3 regions of the Colwellia sp. M166 genome follow, and region 2 is predicted to be linked to each of the others. Evidence: riboswitches for the same ligand, from Rfam matches in the RefSeq annotation. Region 2 holds a riboswitch; each other region holds the start of a gene.
What was found. A riboswitch is a leader RNA that binds a small molecule or an ion and turns the genes downstream of it on or off. The one in region 2 is predicted to bind cobalamin.

Region 1 (2,278 bases), 2.3 Mb from region 2:
GGATGCGTATTTGCCAAATCACCATATCATGCATGGGGGATGCACATTCATTAACCACACACTGAAATATATCGAGGCTGGTAATGGTCGCTGGACCAAAAGTAATTGACATCACTATAGAAAACAAAGTTAAGATGATCAGGCCAGAAAAAACCCAAGCATTTTTACCTTTAATAGTACGAAAAATATTCACGAAAGCTTACCGATATTGTTACGGGATAAATTGGGTTTGTGGCTGAACGTTGCGTCAGGTGCAGGGTAAAAATAGACTCGCGGGATGCCACTATGTTGAGCGTCATCTCGATGGCAAGGTAAACCAAAAACACTTGTTAAGACATCAGGCGTTAGCACCTTATCAACGCTACTGTTACTGACTAAATCACCTTTATCTAAGAGTAGTAATCTATTGCAGTACTGTGCTGCAAGATTGAGATCATGTATGGTCATGATCACGGTAATATTTAAAGCCTTAATTAATTGTAATATTTGATGTTGATAGAATATGTCTAAATGATTAGTGGGTTCATCTAATACTAATATTTTGGCTTTCTGTACCAAAGCTTTAGCAATCAATACTCGTTGTTGTTCACCGCCAGATAAAGTATTGAAGAATTTATTTTTGCTCGTTGCTAAACCTACTTTGTCTAACGCTAGCAGAATTTCTTTTTTATCAACGTCGTTGTCACGAGCAAATAGCGCTTTATAGGGCAGTAAGCCCATTCTTACTACGTCATAAACTTTTAAATCAAATATAGGAGGTGATTTTTGTACCACTAAAGCAAAGGTTTGTGCTAATTCATGTGGTTTATATTGACGGATACTTTTATTTTTTAGCTTTATACACCCTTGCCAGTTTTTATACTGATTTAATAAACACTTAAGCAACGAAGTTTTACCTGCACCATTGGGTCCTATTATGCCAATAATATCGCCACGGTTAATATCAAAAGTAATGTTGTTCAGGATCACTTGTTTGTCAACTGTCCAAGATACTGCTTTAACACTGAGTAATTTTGACATCAAAAATAGCCTAATATTAACATCTGGTGAATATTGGATAATGTTCCTAAGTATGTTTTCATTGCTACCTAAACGTTAACGCAAAAGTTTGTCGGGGATAATGTTATTTATTCGGGTGCTGAAAATAGGATACGAAGGTCTTTTAGACAGTGTAACTCACGTGTATTCCCGCACGGTGTTAACATTATTAGTGTTATTACAAATTTTGATACTAGGTGTCCTGACTTATAACTTTGAATAATAAAGCTATTTACAGTTGCGGGTACAGTCACGGCCTTTAACCATGTTCCCTATAAATTAACCTAAAGTTGATCTATGATCATCAAATACTTGGTTAAAGATATCATACAATATGAAGCTGATTTTACGGTTAAGTATGCCGCTTTACAACGAAAATCGTCAAGCAACATGAAGGGCGGGTCAGGGCGGATAATAAAAAAGGAGCTAATGCTCAATGCCGATCAGTTAAGAAAATGACCTGTTGACCGATCCAAACGATCATGCAAAATCCGTAGTTAGGAAACTAACTACGGATTTTTTTTGTGAATATAGAACAAGCACTGCAAGCAACACTTGAAGAAAGCAACCGATACCATACCTTTGAAAAATTATCAGAAATTCTTGACCCTGAAATCATTGAACAAGGCTTTCAACAAGCAGGGATTGCTACCGTTCGTAAGCGAAGGTTACCGCTTGAGGCTGTTTTGTGGTCAGTCATTGGCATGGCATTATTTCGAAAAGAATCGGTTTGGAATATCGCCAATAAGCTAGATATCATGCTACCTGGCAAAAACCAACTCGTTGCTCCAAGTGCAATGGTACAAGCGAGACAAAGGTTAGGTGATGACGCCGTTAAACAGGTTTTCAATAAATCTGCTCAATCAATGTATAAGCAACAGTCATTCGAAACATGGAATGGTTTGAATCTATTAGCGGTTGACGGTGTTGTGTGGCGAACAGCCGACACGCCTGACAATCGTAAAGCATTCTCTTCTGGTAGCAACCAATATGGTGATACAGCCTTTCCTCAAATACGCATGGTCTGTCATATGGAATTGACCAGCCATCAACTACTCAGTAGCGAGTTTGATAACTATAAAACCAATGAGATGAAATTAGCTGAGCGTTTAATTGAACGTACACCAGATAATTCACTAACTATGTTTGATAAAGGATATTATTCTTTAGGCCTGTTAAATCGTTGGCACCAAACTGGGAGTATGAGGCACTGGCTGATACCAGCAAGGCCCGACTTACA
Region 2 (2,278 bases):
GCGTTACTTTCTGAGTCAGAGCAAGCAAGAGTGAAAGGTTTTATTATCAATCGTTTTCGCGGTGATATTAAATTACTTGAGTCGGGTTTAGATTGGCTTGAAGAGCGCACAGGCAAGCCCGTATTAGGTGTGTTGCCTTATTTACATGACTTAGCATTAGACGCAGAAGATGCGGTCGCGCTTGATAACAAAGTCATGCAAGCGAAGGTGAAAATTTTTGTGCCGCTGCTACCACATATGAGCAACCACACTGATTTTGACCCATTGCGCTTACAGCCCAATATTGATTTGCAATACATCCGAATAGGTCAGTCGTTACAAGGGGCTGATCTAATTATTATTCCAGGCAGTAAAAATGTCACTTCTGATTTAAGCTTTTTAAAGCAACAAGGTTGGCAGCAAGAAATAGAGCAACACCTACGCTATGGCGGTAAAGTTATGGGCATTTGTGGCGGTTATCAAATGTTGGGTAAGCAGATATTCGATCCTGAACATATTGAATCACATGTTGAGCAAATATCAGGCCTAGGCTTGTTAGATTTCACCACCACGCTAACGCAAAATAAAACACTAAGCCAAGTAACGGCGAGCATGACGTTAAAAGGTGAAACTTGTCAGTTAAAAGGCTATGAAATTCACTGTGGCGTCTCTACGGGCCCAGCGTTAAACCAGCCATTACTGCATATTGAAAGTGATGGTACCGGTAAAAAACAACAAACACCGGATGGTTGTATCTCTGATGACGGACAAATTATCGCTAGCTACTTACATGGCTTTTTTGATTGCCCTGAGCCGACACAAGCGGTACTCAATTGGTTAGGTATAAAAGACATGGCACAGCCGGTTGTTGATATTAATCAGCACAGAGAAATACAACTAGAGCGATTAGCTGATGTTTGTAATGAGCATTTAGCTATGGAAAAAATTCAGCAGATTATTGCTCAGGGTGTGAATACACCGAGTAGTCGCACTTAAGGGCTATTGAAACTGTTGGTCGAATACCTAGCTAACAAATATCAACATGCAAAGAATCTAAACTAGCGACAGTAATTAACCATGTTAGTTACTGTTTAATACAGTAAGTTTGAGGGAAGTAGATGAAATTTCTACACTGCCCCCGCAACGGTGAATCACGTTATTTTTGTATAGCGTAATCAGTCCGAGCACTTGAATTTACTTAATTACACCACGTATAAACGTGGTAAAACATATGATGCGGTGGGCATCATTAATGAGGTCATATGAACATTAAGCAAAATAACTTTTTCAAAAAATCATTATTATCATTAGCTGTTGCTGGTGCAATGTCGACATCTTTTATCGCTTCAGCAAATACTGAAAGTGCAGATGACTTAGAAACAATCACAGTAACTGCGTCACGTTCACCAATGAATATTGCTGACTCATTAGCAAGCCAAGTGGTAATTACACGTGCTGAGATTGATCGTATTCAGCCTAAATCAGTACTAGATATTCTATCAACTGTTGCAGGTCTTGATATTTCAACTTCTGGCGGTCGTGGTCAAGCATCGTCAGTATATATGCGCGGTGCTAACTCTGGTCATACCCTTGTTTTATTAAATGGTGTTCGTATTAGCTCTGCAAGCTTAGGCTCTACTAACGTACAAAATATTGCTCCTGAATTGGTTGAGCGTATTGAAATTGTTAAAGGACCTCGAGCAGCACTCTGGGGATCTGATGCCATCGGTGGTGTTATTCAAATATTTACTCGCAAACTAAATAGTGGAGAACACTTCGTTAGTGCAAATGTCGGTAGCGAAGGTTACAGCATGATTAACGGCGGTGTTGGTATAGAACATGGCGATGGCTTTACGAGCTTAAGTGTTGAGCACGAAGAAAGTGATGGTTTTGATGCTAAAGATGATAATGAAACCGATGATGATGGCTATAGCTTTGACTCTTTTGCTATTAATGGTCAACAACAAATCGACAAATCATTAAGTTTAAATTGGTTAGCACAATTAGACAAAGGTGATACTGAATACGATAGCTCATTTGGTGCTAATGAAAGTGAAGTGAATAACCATGTATGGCAATTAGGCGCCAACTATAATTGGCAAGCTGGCGGTGTAAATAGCATCACACAATTCAGTGTTAGTCAAAACCGTACTTCTAACATTGGTTACGGTAATGGAACAAGCAAAAGTGATGGTACAAAATATGATTCGCGTCGTAACCAATATTCATTATTAAATAGTAGTGAGCTTTCTTCACAATGGCAATTGAACCTAGGTGCTGATTTATATCAGGAAGAGCT
Region 3 (2,278 bases), 1.2 Mb from region 2:
ATGCTGATCTTTATGTTAAATTTGGCTCAGCGCCAACAACGACGAGCTATGATTGTCGTCCATATAAAGGCGGAAATGCTGAGTCTTGCCCGATAGAGACAGCACAAGCGGGTACTTATTATGTGAAAGTTATTGGATATTCTGCCTTCACTGGTGTGAACTTAACAGGTAGCTTCACTGAAGGGTCAACGGGCGGTGGCGGTGATGCTACAGGTGGTAGTGCCTCAGTAACTGATATCACAGTTGCACGTCGCGCATGGACTTATTACACCATTGATGTACCTGCAGGCATGGCAACACTTGATTTCAATATGAGTGGTGGCACTGGTGATGCAGATATGTACATTCGCCGTGGTGCACAACCAACAACTTCAACTTATGACTGTCGCCCTTATAAAAGTGGTAACACAGAAGCATGCCCATTTACTAACCCAATAGCCGACACCTGGCATATAGGTATCTATGGGTACGTTGCGGCAAGTGGTGTGAGCTTAGACGTAACATACAACCCATAAAGATATAGAAATAACCCCAAACTAGACTCCCAACTAGATTGTAACTAGGGAAGATATTAATTTATCTTCCCTTTTTTTTATCCGTCAACTTGGTCAATCACTCGCCTCGCCTCTGCTGATTTTATCAATAAATACATACGCCAAATTAAAGATAATTTTTTCAATTTATACCGGCAGTGTTATAGTCCTGGTAATTTATTATTAGGTGCTTGTTACTTACTTTTAGTGGGTAAGTTCAGGAGAATAGGGAAATTGGTGAAAATCCAGTACGTGCCCAACGCTGTAATGACGTATTAGTTTGAAAATATCGCAGAGCAATCTTATGCGCTTGCGCAATACCCTTAGGTTTAAAACCGATATTAAAGCCACTGGCAATAAATGCTGGGAAGGTATCAAACTTTAATTTATTTTATCTAAATTTATGTCTTAGTCAGAAGACCTGCCCAATAATGCCAACAAAGTGGAAGGCCGACCGCTTTTAAAGTCCAAGAAGGGGAATATTTTGGATTTATTCAATAACAACACCGCGCAGCCAAGAGCGACGCATCAATTTAATGAACAAGAGCAATATGGCTTATATAAATCAATTTTTAACCGCAGAGATGTTAGAGGGCAATTTCTAGCCACGGAAATTCCAAATGATGTACTAAGCAGGATACTATATGCTGCCCACCATGCGCCATCTGTTGGTTTTATGCAGCCTTGGAACTTCATTGTTATACAATGTCCTGAAGTAAAAACTAAAATACATCAAAGTTTTACCCTTGCTCATCAAGAAGCACAAACAATGTTTGAAGCAAGTAAGCAAGAAAAATATAAGAACTTAAAGCTTGAAGGCATTATTGAGTCACCTATCAATATCTGTATTACTTGCGATCGAAACCGAACAGGCAAAACAGTTATTGGCAGAACTCATATGAAAGAAATGGATTTATATAGCTCGGTATGTGCGGTACAAAACTTTTGGCTTGCTGCTCGTGCGGAAGGTTTAGGCGTTGGCTGGGTTTCAATTCTGCATCATGACACCTTAAAAGCAACACTCGCTTTGCCTGATTCTGTCGTACCAATCGCTTATTTGTGCCTTGGTTATGTTAGTCATTTTCAGAAAAAACCAGAGCTAGAGTCTGCAAACTGGTTACCCAGAAGACCTATTGACGAGTTGGTTAATTTTAATGGTTGGGGCCAAGAGGCTCGAAATGAAAGCGAACAAGCATTAATTAAAGCATTAAAATCAAATCAAGCATTTCCACAATCGTTTCACCCTTAAAAAATAAAGTGTGGCTCTAATTAAGTTCAGCTCAAATAATAGAAGCGTTTATAAACAAACGCTTCTATTTCTACCGTTGTTTTTAGCTTGGTATAAAGCGGTATCAGCCTGTTCAAACAATGCGGTCCAATTAAGCTCATCTTGTCGTTGAGCAATACCAATCGATACTGATATTTTAGGCAAGTAGGCTTTAGAGTCCCTTTGCATTAACTTTAATTGCGATATTGCCAGTCTAATTTTTTCAGCCACTTCATGTGCTTGTGTCATGGTTTTATTAACCATTACAACCACAAACTCTTCACCACCAAAGCGCACAGCAATATCTTGATCTGAGATGGTCGCTTTAATGACTTTAGCAATACGCTGAATCACCTTATCACCAATAAAATGACCAAACTGATCATTTACACTTTTAAAATGATCAATATCAATAGCTAATGAAGAATGAACCTGCTCTATATCGAGTTCTTGTAGCTTCATATCACAGCCTCGGCGA

Region 1: another riboswitch for cobalamin. It lies ahead of FGD67_RS04765 (ABC transporter ATP-binding protein); the one in region 2 lies ahead of FGD67_RS15210 (TonB-dependent receptor domain-containing protein).
Region 3: another riboswitch for cobalamin. It lies ahead of bluB (5,6-dimethylbenzimidazole synthase); the one in region 2 lies ahead of FGD67_RS15210 (TonB-dependent receptor domain-containing protein).

What each region holds. Positions count from the first base shown of each region.
Region 1 covers NZ_CP040755.1:1,043,371-1,045,648, reverse strand. The annotation lists gene FGD67_RS04770 (FecCD family ABC transporter permease) at 1-193, opposite strand, end outside; gene FGD67_RS04765 (ABC transporter ATP-binding protein) at 190-1,020, opposite strand; cobalamin riboswitch at 1,213-1,359, opposite strand; gene FGD67_RS04760 (IS4 family transposase) at 1,563-2,278, shown strand, end outside.
Region 2 covers NZ_CP040755.1:3,375,881-3,378,158, forward strand. The annotation lists gene FGD67_RS15205 (cobyric acid synthase) at 1-975, shown strand, start outside; cobalamin riboswitch at 1,044-1,188, shown strand; gene FGD67_RS15210 (TonB-dependent receptor domain-containing protein) at 1,242-2,278, shown strand, end outside.
Region 3 covers NZ_CP040755.1:4,532,540-4,534,817, reverse strand. The annotation lists gene FGD67_RS20430 (S8 family serine peptidase) at 1-515, shown strand, start outside; cobalamin riboswitch at 702-977, shown strand; gene bluB (5,6-dimethylbenzimidazole synthase) at 1,018-1,782, shown strand; gene FGD67_RS20420 (GGDEF domain-containing protein) at 1,831-2,278, opposite strand, start outside.